Regions from separate parts of the Brevundimonas sp. TWP2-1 genome, predicted to be linked through region 2. Evidence: riboswitches for the same ligand, from Rfam matches in the RefSeq annotation. Region 2 holds a riboswitch; the other holds the start of a gene.
What was found. Region 2 has a riboswitch for glycine ahead of gcvT (glycine cleavage system aminomethyltransferase GcvT). Riboswitches for the same ligand answer to the same signal wherever they lie in the genome.
Positions count from the first base shown of each region.

Region 1: another riboswitch for glycine. It lies ahead of ACP7BH_RS02020 (TonB-dependent receptor domain-containing protein); the one in region 2 lies ahead of gcvT (glycine cleavage system aminomethyltransferase GcvT).

Region 1 covers NZ_JAFCWR010000001.1:382,700-391,466, reverse strand. Annotated here, with positions in the region: gene ACP7BH_RS02030 (amidohydrolase family protein) at 1-556, opposite strand, end outside; gene ACP7BH_RS02025 (S9 family peptidase) at 589-2,529, opposite strand; gene ACP7BH_RS02020 (TonB-dependent receptor domain-containing protein) at 2,620-5,319, opposite strand; glycine riboswitch at 5,494-5,581, opposite strand; gene ACP7BH_RS02015 (ABC transporter substrate-binding protein) at 5,789-6,892, opposite strand; gene ACP7BH_RS02010 (response regulator transcription factor) at 6,949-7,611, shown strand; gene ACP7BH_RS02005 (sensor histidine kinase N-terminal domain-containing protein) at 7,608-8,767, shown strand, end outside.
Region 2 covers NZ_JAFCWR010000002.1:57,064-65,830, forward strand. Annotated here, with positions in the region: gene pncA (bifunctional nicotinamidase/pyrazinamidase) at 1-435, opposite strand, end outside; gene ACP7BH_RS10495 (class 1 fructose-bisphosphatase) at 435-1,406, opposite strand; glycine riboswitch at 1,577-1,674, shown strand; glycine riboswitch at 1,679-1,764, shown strand; gene gcvT (glycine cleavage system aminomethyltransferase GcvT) at 1,820-2,935, shown strand; gene gcvH (glycine cleavage system protein GcvH) at 2,946-3,311, shown strand; gene gcvPA (aminomethyl-transferring glycine dehydrogenase subunit GcvPA) at 3,377-4,723, shown strand; gene gcvPB (aminomethyl-transferring glycine dehydrogenase subunit GcvPB) at 4,736-6,304, shown strand; gene ACP7BH_RS10520 (TetR family transcriptional regulator) at 6,396-7,001, opposite strand; gene ACP7BH_RS10525 (oxidoreductase) at 7,072-8,016, shown strand; gene ACP7BH_RS10530 (hypothetical protein) at 8,271-8,624, shown strand; gene ACP7BH_RS10535 (DUF6789 family protein) at 8,757-8,767, shown strand, end outside.

The DNA of each region.
Region 1 (8,767 bases), on a different contig from region 2:
CGTCCGACGCGGCGTCGAAGACGTCAGCCAGGCGACGCACGTGGTCGGGATTGCGCAGATCAACGCCCGAGTTGGTCAGGTGCACCTTCAATCCGTCGGCGAAGGGCGCGTCCCTCCACGCTTCGATCTCAGCCAGAGCATCGGACGCCAGCGGGTTGACCGACACGAAGGCGACCAGTCGCCCCGGGTGCGCCGCCGCCGTGGCCACGGTGAAGGCGTTGGCGTCGTGAACCCGCGTCGCGGCGTCGGCCAGCGGGGGAACCATCATCGGGCTTTCAGCCAGATAGGCCTTGGACATCATCCAGGCCGTTTGCACCCCCGCTTCGTCCATATCCGCCAGCAGAGCATCGGCTGTCAGCGGTTTGACGAAGGCCGGGTCGCAGGCGCCGAGCCGTCCCGGACTGCTGCAATAGGCCGGCAATATCTCCAGAATGGCGGGCGAATGGACGTGGACGTGATGGTCGGTTCGAACGGGCGTGCGGGTCTGCGCCATCGCGGGCGCCGCAAGCAGCGCGGCCGAAACCGCGCTCGCCGCGACGATGCTTCTGAAGGTCATGGATAGATTTCTGAAACGCGCCCGGGGGGGGCTCAGCGCGCGGCGTCGCCCAGCAGCGTCTGTTTCCAGAACAACAGGCTGGTCCAGAAATAGTAGTCCTCGTTCTCCTTCTTGTGGAAACCGTGACCCTCGTTCTGCGCCAGCAGGTGCCAGGCCGTGCCGCCGTTGCTGCGGACCGCGCTGACGATCTGGTCGGCTTCGGACGCCGGCACACGGGGGTCATTGCCGCCTGTGGCGACCAGCAGCGGAATGGTGATCTTGTCCACGCTGGTCAGTGGCGAGATCGCCTGAAGTTGCGCGCGCTGGGCCGGATCACGCTCGTCGCCGTATTCCACGCGTCGCAGGTCGCGGCGATAGGACTGGGTGTTTTCCAGGAAGGTGACGAAGTTGGAGATGGCGACGTAGCAGTTCGCCCCCTTCAGCCGGTCGCTGTAATGCACCGCCGTGGCGTAGCACATATAGCCGCCGTACGAGACGCCGGTCACGGCGAACCGCGAGGCGTCCAGCTCAGGGTTGACCTCCAGCGCGTCGAGGAAGGCGCCGATGTCCTTGACCGAATTCTCGCGCTGGAACGGGCCGTTGTCCAGGTTAACGAAACGCGTGCCGTAACCCGACGACCCGCGCACGTTGGGGAAGAAGATCGCCACGCCCAGTTCGTTCAGCAGATAGTTCTGAGAGCCCAGGAAATCGGGACGGGTCTGGCCTTCCGGGCCGCCGTGGATATCGACGATCAGGGGGCGCTTGCCGGGGAATTTGGCCGGATCGGGCTGATAGAGGAAGCCGGACACGGTCTCGCCGTCGAAGCTCTTCACCTCCACCAGCTTGGGTTCGATGTTGATCGCGGGGTCCAGGCCGCCGGTCTCGCTGTGGGTCCACTGGGTGACCGCCAATGTGGTCGGATCGATGGAGAAGGCGTCTCCCGACACGCGGGCGGAGGACAGGCTCAGCCCGATCGCGCCCCAGGGGGCTATGTCGATGGCGGGGCCGATGCTGTAGGGGATGACGCCCTCCGGCAGGCCCGTGACGACGCGCACGGCGCCCGTGGCGACATCCATGACCTTGAGCCGCGAGACGCCCGCCTCGTTCACCGCATAGGCGATGAAGCTGCCGTCCGGCGCCAGGGCGTAATCGCTGACATCCCATCGCGCCTCGGTGCTGACGGGGACGAACCCGCCCTGCCCGATCTGCCCCAGGCGCAGGAAGTCGCTGTCCTTGTTGGACGTCGCCCAGACCGTGCCGTCGGCCGCATATTTGGGATCGACATAAGAAACCTGCGCCGCCGGATCCGTCAGCGGGGTCATGCGGCCGGACGCCAGGTCCAGCTCATAGACCACGGCGTTGTTGATCGACATCCGGTTCAGAACCAGGGCCTTGGCCCCATCCTTGGAGAAGTCGGCGATGTTCCAGCCGCCGCCCGAAACCTGCGCCACCAGACGGTCGGTCGAGGGGTCGGCGGGATCGACGACATAGAGGTCCATGTCGGCGCCGTTGCGGCGCGACGAGGCATAGCCGACACGTTTACCGTCCGGGCTCCAGGCGCCGAACCAGTTGCGGCTCTTGCCGTCGGTGATGCGATTCAGCCGGCCGCCGGACAGGGTGTAGAGCTGATAGAACTCATCCCCGCCATTGTCCTTTTGGACCAGCAGGGTCTGGCCGGAAGGCGACAACGCGCCGCCCACGATCGGCTCCGCCTCGAAGCTGATCTGGGTCCGGGCGCCGTCGGGCGACGCCACGACGTGGAGTTGGTCCGTGGCGCCGAACCGGGTCTTGACCAGCATGGACCGGTCTGCGGCGTTCCACCCCATGAAGGCGGCGCGACGCGCCTGCAGATAGGGCTGGGTCGCAGCGACCAGATCGTCCGGCACCGCCGGCAGTCCATCGGCCACGATCGCGGCCGGCTTGGGCGCTTCGGCGAAGGCGGCGGGCGCTGCGGAAAGGGCGAGCGCAAGGGCCAGCGGGAGACGAGAGATCATCATTCAGACCGTGAACTGGGGGAAAGAAGAAGGGGTCGCCGGCTCCCGATCGGGAGAACGAAGCCGGCGACCGGGCACGCACTACCCGAACTAGAAGCGGTAACGCGCGCCGACCGTGACGTACCGACCGACGACGTCGTAGTACGGAGAGAAGAGCGACCCATCCGGCGGCGACTTGTCGAACAGGTTGGTCGCATTGGCGTAAAGCTCAACGCCGTCGGCGCCGTAATGGGCCAGATCGGCCGTCAGCCCCAGATCGACATAGGTGAAGGCGTCGATGTCGTTGTTCACGATCTTGACGGTGCTGTTGTAGACGCCCTCCGAGATGTAGCGGGCGCGCAGGTTTGCGCCGAACACCTCGCCCTGCCAGCCCAGGCTGGCGTTGACCCGCAGTTCCGGCACGCCCAGGCCGAAGGCGTAGCCCTGCGACTTGACGTATTCGATCTCGGAGATGCCGTCGTCCGTCGTCAGGCTGTTCACCCAGGTTCCGACAAGGCGCATCTGTACCCGTCCGGTCGCGCCCGGAACCCACAGGTCCGCCGGGGACGAATAGGAGACTTCGGCGTCGATGCCGTCGGTGTGATACTCGGCCAGGTTCACATAGGTGGACCGCGTGCGGATCAGATTGCCCGAGGCGTCGCGATCGACATTGGCGCACAGGGCGGTGTTGCCGTTGAAGCAGCGGCTGACCAGATCCTGAGGCGCGATCGTCGTGATCACGTCGTCGATCTTGATGTTGTAGTAGTCGACCGACATGTTCAGGCCGGGGATCGACGGAGGCGAATAGGTCAGTCCCAGCGTCAGGGTGTCCGCCGTTTCCGGCGCCAAGTTCGGGTTACCACCGCCGTTGTTCAGCGTGTAGACGGTCTGGCCCTTCAAGGGGTCGTTGATGTTGTTATAGCCGGTCGTGGTGGTGGTGTAGAGTTCGGCCAGGTTCGCCGACCGGATGTCGCGCGACTGGGTGATGCGCCCGCGGAAACCTGGGAAGAACTCGTTGGTCGCGCCGACCTTCCACGACCAGATCGAGCCCGTGGTGTCGTAGTCCGATATGCGGGCCGCAGCGTTGAATTCCAGATTGTTCAGCACCGGCAGGTCGCGAACGATCGGCACCAAGATTTCGCCGAAGGCTTCCTTGACGGTGAACTCGCCCGACATGGCCGAGAAGCTGAAGGTCTGGAACGCCTTGGCCGCATCCAGCTCACCGACGCGCTGATCGGTCTGCTCCTTGCGGGCCTCCAGACCGACGGCGATCGAGACGTCCCCCGCAGGCAGGCTGAAGGGCTCGCCGCGCAGGCTGACGCCGGCGACGTCCAGCTTCGTCGTGGTCCGTTGTTGCGGCGTGCCGGTGACATAGTCGATGGCTTCCTGTGACGGTGCGCCCAGGCCGAACAGGTTGATCGGCACGCAGCCGGAGTTGGCGTTGGTCAGGGTCACGCGGCAGACGGCCTGCCCCGTCACGGGGCTGATGACCGAGTCGACCGCCTGGGCGTAGTTGGTGGTCAGCAGGAAGCCCGGCGTGTCGATATTGTTCTCGTATTCGCCATGGCTGTAGTAGGCGCCCCAGCGCCAGTTGTCGCCGAACTCGCCGTCCAGGGCGATGGTCGCCTGGGTCGTGACCCGCTCGAAATCGATCGTCGAATAGGACAGGTCGGAGTTGAAGCGGCCCATGGTGAAGGAGGTCTGACTCGCCGCCGCCATCTGCTGCTTGATCGCCGCAGACAGGAAGGCGTTGTCGTTCTTGATCGTCAGATTGCCGCGGTTGTGATCGCCGAACCAGATGTAGTTGTTCCACATCCGCGAGTGACGAACGTCGGCCGTCAGCCGCAGCTTGTCGGAAAGCTCGTAGGTGGCGCTGGCCAGACCGGCGTAACGCCGCTGGGGCGTGACCAGGGGGCTGAGGTCGTCGTTCGACGGCCCCTCGCCGCCGACCGTATTCGTGCCGACCACCGTGCCATAGTTGAAGGCGCGCAGCGTGCCGTCGGGATTGAACACCTTGCCAGCATTCACGCCGGACATGATCAGACCGCCGTAGGCCGCGTTGGAGAAGCCGACGTTGGGAACGGTGACAAACGCGCCTGCGCCGTTCGAGACCTGAGCCCAGCGACCGATGGCCGGACGCGAGGTCTTGGGAACGACGCCGTCATTGTCCAGATATTCGCCGCCGATCACGAAATGACCGCGGCCGTTCGCGAAAGGCGTGCCCCATGCGGCTTCGAACCGCTGTTGCTCGGCGTCGTCGAAGGAAGAGATGCCGTATTCGGCGCCCAGCTTGCCGCCGGTGAAGAAGCGGTCGATGCCGATGTTCACAACGCCGGCGACGGCGCCCGAACCCCAGGCTGCGGATGCACCGCCGGTGACGACGTCGACGCTCTTCACCAGAACGGACGGAATGCTGTTGAGGTCGTTCTCGCTCGACACCCGTCGCCCGTCGATCAGGACCAGCGTGCGGTTGATCCCCAGGCCGCGCAGATCGACCGGCGCATTGCCGGCGCCGGTGTTGGTGCCGGTCGTCTGGGGCGAGCTGCTGGCCTTGAACTGAGGCATGTCGTTCAGCGCGGCGGCGATGTTCTGGCGCGCGCCGACCGAAAGATCCTCGGCCGTCAGATGGATGGTGGGCGTGGGCGCCTGGAAGCCGGCCCGGTCGATCCGGGACGCGGTGACGACGATGTCGTCCACCGAGGCGGCGGCCTCTTGAGCGGTTTGGGCGTCCTGTGCGTGAGCGATCCCGGCGCACGACAGAAGGGCGATGGCGCTGCAGCAGGTGGTCAGATGGCGGTTGAGACGAGACAAGGCGATGGTCCTCATAAAGATGACGCCCCTCCCCAGGGGTGTCTGACGCGAGCGACGCTCTGCGGCGTCGTTTCGCCCCCGCTGTCATCAGGCCTGAGAGCTTCGGGGCCTTGCGACCCGTTTCTCCTTCGGCGAGGGCGGATCCCCCGGACCCGTCCTTCTCTCCAGCGTTCCTTCAGCAAGACGGTCCGTTTGCCTGAGCGTTTCCGGGGCGGTTGCGCCTTCGGCGTCGGCCGGAGCCGATTTCTCCCGCCTTGCTGAAGCTGAGTAAGATCGACCCCGCGCCTGGTGTCAAATACGTGAAAACCGCAATTTTATTGCGGCAATAAGCGCCAGGTTCGCATTTCATTGCTCTTCCAGATCGGCGCGCATCGTTTATGGCCGCGCTCGAACGGCGGCTCATGCGGCAGTGACGGCGGCGTGACAGAAAGGCGGGTTTCGGACTTTGTGGACTTATCCACAGGAACGCTCAGGGCGCTGCAGGATCCGAGGGCGCCCTGACGCCAGAACGCATCGCTGTGTCCCAGCGCGTCAGCAGGGTCGCACGGCGCGCCTGATCCAGATTGGCCAGCAGGGCCGGCCCCACACGGATAGGCCGAACGCCGGGCGAAGCGGGACGTATGGGCGCATCGACATCGTCGCGCACCGGCCGGACACCCAGCGCGCCGATCACCCGCTGGCCTTCGCGCGACAGCAGAAAGTCCAGGAACAGTCGCGCCGCATTCGGGTGCGCGGCGTTGCGGGGAATGAAGGCCACCCGGGACACGGACAGATGATAGTCGTCAGGCGTGATCAGTCCGATCTGGGGAACACGCTCGGCCCAGGACTCGCCGTAGGATCGGTTCATATTGTAGGCGAACACCATCCGCCCATCGGCGATCTGGGCCATCATCCTCTGCCCCGAGGTGTCCAGTCGCGGACGCTGCGCGCCCAGCGCCTCCATCAACGGCCAGGCGTCGGGATAGATCTGCACGTCCGCCGACAACTGCATCAGGGCCACGCCGCTGCGTTCCGCATCATAGAGAGTGACGCGTCCGTCGAAGACGTCAGGCCGCGTCCTGAGCAACCGCAGCAGATCCGCGTGACTGCGGGGCACGACATCGCCCGCAAGCTGGCCCTTGTTGTAGGCGAACACGATCGGCTCGGCGGTCAGCCCATACCCCTGGTCGCGCCACACCGACCCATCGGGCATCGCCGCCCGATGCGGGGACTTGTAGGCCTGGGCATAGCCGTCGTTGATCAGCTTGACCTGCACGTCCATCGCCGTGCTCCAGACCAGATCCGGCCCGTCCTGCCCCGTATCCGCCAGCGCGCGAACCTGTTCGGCGATCCGCGTGGAGTTTATGTCTTCGAGACGCACGCTGATCCCGGGCCAGCGACGACGAAAGGCCTCCAGCACCGGCCCCATAAGGCTGGTGTTGGTCAGGATGTGCAGCGCCCCTTCGCGACGCGCCAGCCAGCGCACACGCTGCGCCGTGCCCGCCCCCTCCGGTTCCGACGAACAGGCGGCGGCGCCCAATCCGGCCATGCCTCCCGCCAGCCCCATCAGCAGATGTCGTCGATCCGTCTTCACCGCTCCGGCTTTCTGGCTATGGTGTCGCGCATGATCCGTCGCCCCGTTCCGTCGCCATGAGAATACTCGTCGTCGAAGATGACAAGGCGCTGCGGCATTCGCTTGAAGCCAGTCTTCATGAGGCGGGCTTCGAGGCAAGCTGTATCGACAGCGGCGAACAGGCCTTGCAGCTGGAGAGCGCAGAGGTCTTCGACGCCGCCATCCTGGACATCGGCCTGCCCGACATCGACGGCTTCGAAGTGCTCAGAACCCTGAGGCGTCGAGGATCGTCGACGCCGGTTCTGATGCTGACGGCGCGCGACGCGCTCGGCGACCGCGTCGCGGGCCTGGACCTCGGGGCCGACGACTATCTGGTCAAGCCGTTCGCTCCGTCGGAACTGGTCGCGCGCCTGCGCGCCATCGTGCGCCGGCGTCAGGGACAGGCCGCCGGCGCGGTCGTGGTCGGAACCCTCTTCTGCGACTGGCGCACCGGGCGCGCCTTGGTCAACGACCGAGACCTTGCTCTGCGCCCCCGCGAATGGGCCGCCCTGCGCGTCCTTGCGTCCCGGCCGGGACAGGTGGTGGACCGCGACCTGCTGGCCGCCGAGGTCTTCCCGCAGGACGAGGCGCCGTCCCTCAATGCGCTGGAAATCCACGTCGGACGGCTGCGTCGCAAGCTTCAGCCCGACGGCCCCGCCGTGACCAACATCCGTGGTCGCGGGTATCGCCTCGATCCATGAGCCGCGCCCGGCCTGCCCGTTCCCACAGCCTGGTCACACGCCTGTTGATCGCACAGGTGGTTCCGCTGGCGATCTTCGCCGTCGTCGTCCTGGCGGTCGGCGCCTGGACGGCCCAGCGGGTGGTGGCGAACAATGCGGACCGGTTGCTGGCCGGCGCGCTGCAAACGATCCGCGAGACCGTGTCGGTCGCGGATGACCGCATCACCGTGAACGTGGAACCCTGGGCGCTTGCCCTGCTGGACGGCCCCGAGCGTGACGCCGTCTTCTACAGCGTCAGCGAAGGCGACCGGCTCGTCACTGGCTATTCAGAACTGCCCAACCTCGCTCAGGCCCAGGCGGACCGCCCGGTCTTCGCAGACCTGTCGGTCCGGGGCGTTTCGGTGCGGATGGCGCAACAGACCCTGATCATCCCTGGCCGCGACGCCCCCATCCGCGTCTCGGTCGCCCAAAGTTTGGACTCCCGCCGCGCCAGTCTGCGCGAGCTTTACCGCAGCATGCTGCTCCTTCCCGGCCTTCTGGTCGTGCTAGCCGCCCTTCTGATCTGGCCTGCCCTGCAATGGGGCCTGAACTCGCTCAAACGTCTGATCGACGATCTGACGCGCCGCCCCAGCCCCTCGGCCGACTTCGCCCCGACCAATGTCGATCTGGCCCCGCGCGAGTTCTGGCCGGTTCTGAACGCCTTCAACCATCTGCTCGCGCGGCTGGAGACCTCGACCTCAGGCATTCAGCGGTTCGCAGCCGACGCCTCGCATCAGCTGCGCACGCCGCTGTCGGTGGTGTCCGCCAATCTCGAACTCCTCGCAGGCTCTTCCCGTCCCTGGACGGATCAGGAGAGAAGGTTGCTCGCCGATTCTCGCGACGCCGTCAGCGGCATGACGCGCCTCGTCGGACAACTGCTGTCCACGGCCCGCGCCGACGGCGCCCGCATCGAGTCTTCCGCCGACCTCGGCCGCGCCGCACGCCGCGCCTGCCAGGCCGCCCGTGAGCGCCGCAGCTTTCCTGACGGCGCCCTGCGTCTTCGTCTTCCAGCCGAACCGGTCACCGTCCTCGGGGCCGAGGACCTCATCACCGAACAGATCCTCAACCTGATCGACAACGCCTTCCACCACGGCGCACCGCCTGTGATCGTGCATGTTCAAACGACGGGTGCGATCTG
Region 2 (8,767 bases):
CACGCCCAGGTCGCGCAGAAGGCCGGCCAGGCCCGTCGGGGTGCGATGGTCGTTCTCGAAGAAGCCGGAATAGGAATCGACTGCGGGATTATAGCCCTTGCGGATCACGGCCAGGGCCTTTTCCACCGTTGACGCGACGTCGGGATGGAAGTCGGCGCCCGGCGAACCCTGGAGGCAGTGGTCCGGCCACAGCATCTGGGGGCCGTAGGCGACCTTGATCTCGGTGAAGGGGGCTGCGCCGGGGTGGTTGGAGGCGAACGAAATCTGGTCCGGCGTGTGCCAGTCCTGGGTCAGGATCACCTTGTCGAACCGATCCGCCAGCCGGTTGATCAGCGGCATGATCCCCGCCCCGCCTGCGACAGCCAGATTGCCGCCCTCGCAGAAGTCGTTCTGCGGGTCGATGACCAGAAGTGCGTCGGTCCCGGAAACCTTCATCAGACGCCCGCGTAGGCGTCGATCTCGTTCGCCGACCCCAGGGCGACGGGGATACGCTGGTGCAGATGCTCGGGCTGGATGTCCAGGATGGGCTGCACGCCGTCCGTCGTCGCCTTGCCCCCAGCCTGTTCGACCAGGAAGGCCATGGGATTGCCCTCGTACATCAGGCGCAGCTTGCCGGGCTTGGTCGGCTCGCGGCTGTCCCACGGGTACAGGAAGACGCCGCCGCGCATCAGGATGCGGTGGACGTCCGCCACCATGGCCGCGACCCAGCGCATGTTGAAGTTCTTGCCGCGCGGGCCTTCATCGCCCTTCAGCAGGTCGCCGATGTAGGTCTGCACCGGCTCGGACCAGTGGCGCAGGTTGGACATGTTGATCGCGAACTCCTTGGTGTCCGGCGATATGGCGATGGCGTCGTGGGTCAGGATCCAGTCGCCGTCGTTCGACAGGGTGAAGCCCTTCACCCCCGCGCCGGTGGTCAGGACCAGCATGGTCTGGGGACCGTAGAGGGCATAGAGGGCCGCGACCTGATTGCGGCCCGGCTGCATGAAGTCAGCCTCGGTCGGCGAAGGCGTCGCGGACTTCAGCACCGAAACGATGGTCCCGACCATGGCGTTGATGTCGATGTTGGACGAGCCGTCCAGCGGGTCGAACAGGACCAGATAATCGCCGGTGGAATGGGCCGCCGGCTGGACCTCGTCCATTTCCTCGGACGCGACCCCGGCGACGACGGGGCTGGCCAGAAGCGCATCGGTCAGCATGTCGTTGGTCATGACGTCGAGCTTCTTCTGCTCCTCGTCCTGAACATTGATCTGACCCGATGCGCCGAGGGCGCCGGCCAGGGCGCCGCCGGCGACGAGCTTGCTGATTTCAGCGCAGGTGGCGGCGACGACGGTCAGGACCGTTTTCAGCCCCTCGGGCGCGTCCAAAGCGGCGATATGGGCGTCGAGGCGGGTGCGGTCGGCGGTCATGCGGTCGGTCCGGGTGCGGCTGGGAGCGTCGCACCGTTCTTGGCGGGCCGACGGCTTGAGAGCAAGAGCGACGCGTCAACCGGCGAGGCCACCGCTGATAATGAAGACGCCAAACCGCCTCCAAAAGCCGACGGCGCTTGACTTGGAGCCGGAGTCGGTGGCTTAGGTCGAGTGCTCTCGCGGGAGAGTTCTTGACTGGGAAACCAGGCTCGACGCCGAAGGCGCAACCGCCCCGGAAACGCTCAGGCAAACGGACCGCGATAGCATACGGACGCTGGAAAGTCGCTCTTGATGGGCGCGCCGACGGAGCAAGGCGACATGATTTGGTCGCCGGAATCTCTCAGGCTTCAGGACAGCGGGGGCGCGAAGACGGCGGAGCTCCGCCACCAAACGCGACCGTGAAAGCCTGAACCATGACCGATCAAGCCCTGAAGACCACGCCCCTGAACGCCGCGCACCGCGCCCTCGGGGCCCGGATGGTGGGCTTCGGCGGCTATGACATGCCGGTCCAGTATGAGGGCGTCCTGGCCGAGCACCGCTGGACACGCGAACACGCCGGCCTGTTCGACGTGTCGCACATGGGCCAGTGCAAGATCACCGGCGAGAACGCCACCGCCCAGTTCGAGCGTTTCGTGCCCGGCGACTATGAAATCCTGAAGGCCGGCAAACAGAAGTATTCGCTGCTGCTGAACAAGGACGGCGGGATCATCGACGACCTGATGGCCGGCCGCCCCGACCATGACGGCCTGTTCGTCGTCGTCAACGCCGGCAACAAGGACGAGGACTTCGCCTTCTGGGACGCGAACCTGGAAGGCGACGCCAAGCTGACCGTGCTGGACCGCGCCCTGATCGCCATCCAGGGACCGGAAGCCGCCGAAGTCATGGCCGCGCATGAGCCGATCCTGGCCGAGATGGGCTTCATGGAATGCGCCCGGCTGATGCTGTTCGGCTGCGACTGCTATGTCTCGCGTTCGGGCTATACCGGCGAGGATGGCTATGAGATTTCGGTGCCTGCGGATCAGGCCGAGCGGGTGTGGAACACCATCCTGGAGGACGCCCGCGTCAAACCGATCGGCCTGGGCGCCCGCGACAGCCTGCGCCTGGAAGCCGGCCTGCCGCTGCACGGCCACGACATCGACCCGACGACCAGCCCGGTCGAAGGGGCGCTGATCTTCGCCCTGTCCAAGTCCCGCAAGGAGCGCGCGGACTTCAACGGCGCCGACCGCATCCTGAAGGAACTGGCCGACGGTCCGTCGCGCGTCCGCGTGGGCCTGATCGTCAAGGAAGGCGCCCCGGCCCGCGAAGGCGCCGAGATCGCCGACATGGACGGTAGCGTCATCGGCAAGGTCACCTCGGGCGGCCCCTCCCCCACCCTGGGCAAGAACATCGCCATGGGCTTCGTGCCGCCGGCCTATGCCGCGCTGGGCACGGACCTGAAGGTCATCGTGCGCGGCAAGACCGCCGCCGCCGAAGTCGTCGCCATGCCCTTCGTGGCGCAACGCTATTACCGCAAACCGAAGACCGTCTGAGGATCAGATCATGAAGTTCACCAAGGATCACGAGTGGGTCAGCCTGGACGGCGACATCGCCACTGCGGGCATTTCCAAACACGCCGCCGACGCCCTGGGCGACGTGGTGTTCGTGGAAGTGCCTGAGGTCGGCAAGACTGTCTCCAAGGGAAGCAGCTTCGCCGTGGTCGAGAGCGTCAAGGCCGCCTCGGACGTCTACGCCCCCGTTTCGGGCGAAGTGGTCGAAGCCAACGACGCCCTGTCGACCGCGCCGGAAACGGTCAACGCCGCCCCGGAAGGCGACGGCTGGTTCGCCAAGATCAAGGTGTCGGACGCTGCTGAACTGGACGCCCTGATGGACCAGGCCGCCTACGACGCCTTCCTCGCCACCCTCTAAGCCCCATCGGACCCGCTGATTAAGAGTCGGCGGGTCTTCGGCCTTTCACGACCCAGGACAAGACCATGCGTTATCTCCCCCTGACGCCCGACGACCGCACGGCGATGCTCGCCGCCATCGGCGCGAAATCGATCGACGACCTGTTCGTGGACGTGCCCGACGCGGCGCGGCTGGACGGGCCGGTGGACCTGCCGCGCGTGGCGGGCGAGATGGAGGTCGAACGCGCCCTGTCCGCCATGGCCGCCAAGAACGCCACGGCCGGCGCCGTGCCCTTCTTCTGCGGCGCGGGGGCTTACAAGCACCACGTCCCGGCGACTGTGGATCACGTGATCCAGCGGTCCGAGTTCCTGACCAGCTACACTCCCTACCAGCCGGAAATCGCCCAGGGCACGCTACAGTACCTGTACGAGTTCCAGACCCAGGTCGCGAACCTGACCGGCATGCCGGTGGCCAACGCCTCGCTCTATGACGGGTCCACCGCCATGGCCGAGGGCGTGCTGATGGCGACCCGCGTGACCCGCCGCAACAAGGCGGTGATCAGCGGCGGCGTCCACCCCCACTACGTCAAGGCGACCGAGACCGTGGTCCACGCCGTCGGCGTCGAGACCCAGGTCCTGGCCCCGGCCTTCGACGCCGAGGCCGCCGTGATCGACCAGATCGGTCCGGACACCGCCTGCGTCGTCGTCCAGACCCCGAACGTCTTCGGCACGGCGACGGATGTGACCAAGATCGCCGAGGCCGCCCGTGCCGCCGGCGCCCTGCTGATCGTCGTGGTCACCGAGGCCGTGTCCATGGGCCTGCTGAAGTCGCCCGGCGAAATGGGCGCCGACATCGTCGCGGCCGAGGGCCAGTCGATCGGCAACGCCCTGAACTTCGGCGGTCCCTATGTCGGCCTGTTCGCCACGCGCGAGAAGCTGATCCGCCAGATGCCCGGCCGCCTGACCGGCGAGACGGTGGACGCCGACGGCGAGCGCGGGTTCGTCCTGACCCTCTCCACGCGCGAGCAGCACATCCGCCGCGACAAGGCGACGTCGAACATCTGCACCAACTCGGGCCTCTGCACCCTGGCCTTCACCATCCACATGAGCCTGTTGGGCGAGACGGGCCTGCGCAAACTGGCCCTGCTGAACCACGAAAAGGCCGTCGCCACGCGCGACGCCCTGGCCGCCATCCCCGGCGTCGAAATCCTGACCTCGCGCTTCTTCAACGAGTTCGCGGTGCGCCTGCCCAAAAACGCGGCCGAGGTCGTCTCGACCCTGGCCGACCACCATGTGCTGGCCGGCGTGCCCTACAGCCGCCTGGCCCCCGACGCCGGCATGGACGACGTCCTGCTGGTCGCCGCGACGGAGACCACCCTGGATGCGGACATCCAGATCCTCGCCAAGTCGCTCTCCAAAGTCCTCGGCGCGTAAGGGATACTGACCATGAGCACCATGAACACCGTCGGCCGCCCGACAGCTCCGAACCAAGTCCAGTCCAAGCCCGCCACCCTGACCGGCGGCCGGGGCCTGTTTCAGAACGAAGCCCTGATCTTCGAGGGCGACGGCTGGGGCAAGACCGGCGTCGATCTGGCTGAGCCCAAGACCGATGGCTCGGACCTGGGCGACCTGGTTCGCAAGGACCCGATCGGCCTGCCCGGCCTGTCCGAGCCCGAGGCCATGCGCCACTATGTGCGCCTGTCGCAAAAGAACCACGCCATCGACCTGGCCATTTATCCGCTGGGCTCGTGCACGATGAAGCACAACCCGCGCCTGAACGAGAAGATGGCCCGCCTGGCCGGTTTCTCGGACATCCATCCGCTGCAGCCGATCTCGACGGTTCAGGGCGCGCTGGAACTGATGGATACGCTGGCCCACTGGCTGAAGACCCTGACCGGCATGCCCGCCGTCGCCCTGTCGCCCAAGGCGGGCGCGCACGGCGAACTGTGCGGTCTGATGGCCATCCGCGCCGCGCACGAGGCCTCGGGCCAGCATGAGAAGCGCCGCAAGGTCCTGGTGCCGACCAGCGCCCACGGCACCAACCCGGCCACGGCCGCCTTCGTCGGCTACACCGTCGTCGAGGTCGCCCAGACCGAAGACGGCCGCGTGGACGTGGCCGATCTGGCGTCCAAGCTGGGCGACGACGTGGCCGCCATCATGGTGACCAACCCCAACACCTGCGGCCTGTTTGAGCGCGACATCCTGGAGATCAGCCGCCTGACTCATGAGGCGGGCGCCTATTTCTACTGCGACGGCGCCAACTTCAACGCCATCGTCGGCCGGGTGCGGCCGGGCGACCTCGGCGTGGATGCGATGCACATCAACCTGCACAAGACCTTCTCGACGCCGCACGGCGGCGGCGGTCCGGGCGCGGGTCCGGTCGTGCTGTCCGAAGCCCTGGCGCCCTTCGCCCCGGCTCCCTGGGTCGTGCATGACAACAACGGCTATCGCCTGATCGAGCGTGAGGAAGACGAGGCCGTTCAGGCCTTTGGTCGTCTGTGCGCCTTCCAGGGCCAGATGGGCATGTATGTGCGCGCCCTGTCCTACATGATGAGCCACGGCACCGACGGCCTGCGTCAGGTCGCCGAAGACGCGGTGCTGAACGCCAACTACATCAAGGCCCGCCTGTCGGACCTGATGTCGGCCGCCTTCCCCGACGGACCCTGCATGCACGAGGCCCTGTTCGACGACGAATGGCTGAAGGGCACGGACATCACCACGCTCGACTTCGCCAAGGCGATGATCGACGAGGGCTTCCACCCGATGACCATGTATTTCCCGCTGGTCGTCCACGGGGCCATGCTGATCGAGCCGACGGAAACCGAATCCAAGGCCGAACTGGACCGCTTCATCCACGCCATGCGCCTGTTGGCCGAGGCGGCGAAGGCCGGCGACGTCGACCGCTTCAAGGGCGCGCCCTTCCACGCCCCGCTGAAACGACTGGACGAAACCCGCGCCGCCCGCTCGCCGGTCCTGCGCTGGTCGGCGCCCGCTGGGTCGAACCAGGCGGCGTAAAGCCGACACCCCTAAGTCCCGTCATTCTAGGGCTTGTCCCTAGGATGACGGCCATAGGAAGAATGATGGGGCTTTCGTAGCCCCGAAATCCCTAGCCCGCCGCCCGTCTCAGCGCCGCAAAGGCCGCGCGCCCGAACGTCTCCGGCGGCGCGTCGGGATGGGCCAGCCAGACGTCCAGCGACAGCTTCATGATGCTGACCGCCGTCCCGGCGACGACGCGGCAGGCGATGTCGTCGGACGCCAGGCCCTTGCGCGCCGCCAGGGCCTCGGCCAGCAGCCGCTCGACCTGTTCGTATTTCGCCTGGTCGCCTGCCCTCAGCGAGGGTGTGCTGTGGATCAGGACGGCCACCGCCTTCGTCTCTTCCGACTGAGGCTGCCGAGCCAGGTCGATCAGGGCGTTTTCCACCATGTCCAACAGGGGCTCGTCCGCCGGCCGCGCGGCGATGGCGTCCGCGACCATCTGCGGGAACCCAGCCTTGGCCGAAAAGACGATCTCCTCCTTGGAGCCGAAATAGTTCAGCAGGGTTCGTCGCGATACGTCCGCCGCCTGCGCCACATCGTCCAGGGTCGTCGCCTCGAACCCCCTGTCGAGGAACAGGCGCATGCCCTCGGCCTGGATACGCGCGTGCGTTTCCAGCCGTTTGCGCTCCCGCAGCCCTTGATCGGCGGTAAGAATCTTTTCTTGCACTTCTTGCATATTTGCACCGGATGCAGATATGCAAGCCGGAACCCTTCGAGACAACATGTTTCAGCGACAGGATAGCGAAATGAAGACCTGGACCACAGACGATATTCCCGACCAGAGCGGCAAGCTTGTCATGATTACAGGCGCGACCGGCGGTCTGGGCCTGGAGACCGCCCTCGTACTCGCCGCAAAAGGCGCCGAAGTGGTGCTGGCCGCCCGCAATCCAACCAAGGGGGCCGAGGCCGAGCGGCTGATCCGCGCACGACATCCCGGCGCCGACGTGAGGTTCGACCTGCTGGACCTGGGCGACCTGTCGTCCATCTCCGCCTTCGCAGACCGTCATCTGACGGCGGGACGGCCCATCGACATCCTGATCAACAACGCCGGCGTCATGGCCCTGCCGACGCGTCAGGTCACGACCGATGGCTTCGAGATGCAGTTCGGCACCAACTACCTGTCCCACTTCGCCCTGACGGGGCGGCTGCTGCCACTGCTCAGCGCAACCCATTCCAGGCATGAGGGGGCGCGCGTGGTGCAACTTTCCAGCATCGCCCACAGAGGCGGGCGCATCCGCCTCGACGACCTGAACTACGAAAAGACGGCCTACAAGCCATGGCCGGTTTATCAGCAGTCCAAGCTGGCCATGCTGATGTTCGCCATCGAGCTGGACCGGCGCAGCCAGGCGCAGGGCTGGAAGCTGACCAGCGCGGCGGCCCACCCCGGCTTCGCCCGGACCGACCTGATCGCCAATGGTCCGGCCCAGTCGGGCGCGGGTGGATTTATGATGGCGGCGGGGCGACTGCTTCAACCCTTCATCAGCCATTCCGCCGCAGACGGCGCCCTGCCGACGCTGCTGGCCGCCACAGGGCCCACCGTGAAGGGGGGCGACTACTATGGACCGCAACGCGTCATGGAGATGAAGGGACCGCCGGGCTCCGCCGAGATCAAGCCCCAGGCCCGCGACGCCGAGATCGCACAACGGCTCTGGGCGGAATCCGAGCGGTTGACCGGCGTCCGCTACGGCTGATCCGTGTCGCGTCGGCAACAGGCGGCGAACGACTGCGGTTCATGACCAAAGCGTCATTCGCCGGACACCGATCCGCCATCGACGCAGGGTCTTAAGAAGTTTGTGGCAAGGTCGTCACGGTCGTCGTTTCCTTTCCCGACGAGGGATCGCGCGGCCGTGGCGACCGTTGTCATAACGACCTCCCCTCCCCATCTGGCGTATTCGTGACCTCCCTCTCTGTTCTCCTCGCTCAGCCTTCGAAACCGCGCAGCCGCATGCTGCGCCTGGTGAAACGCTGGGCGCTGATGATCGGCGGCCTGTTCGTGGTGCTGCTGGGGATTCTGATCGCGCCCCTGCCGGGTCCTGGCGGGATTCCGGTCATCGCCGTGGGCCTGATGCTGATCCTGAAGAGCTCGTTCTGGGCCAAGCGCCAGTTCATCCGCGCCCAGTACGCCCGCCCCAAATGGGTCTATCCTTTCCGTCGCCTGATGCGGAAGAAGCCGGAGTTCGCGCCGGTCTTCTGGCAGCAGGCCCTGCGCGCCGAAAAGGTCGTGGTGAAGCGGTCTGGTCGTCGCCTGTCGCGCGGTCGCAAACAGGTGCGACGCTATTTCCGCAAGCTGTTCCGCTAGTTAGCGGATATTGTTGCGGTTGCGTTGCTGCAACCGCTAACCACGGCAACGTGAACGCAGTCCTCCCCAGTCAGGCGTATCCTGTCTGTGCGTTATCAGAGAACCACTCATGCGTTGGGAGGCGCTAAGGTCATGATGTCACG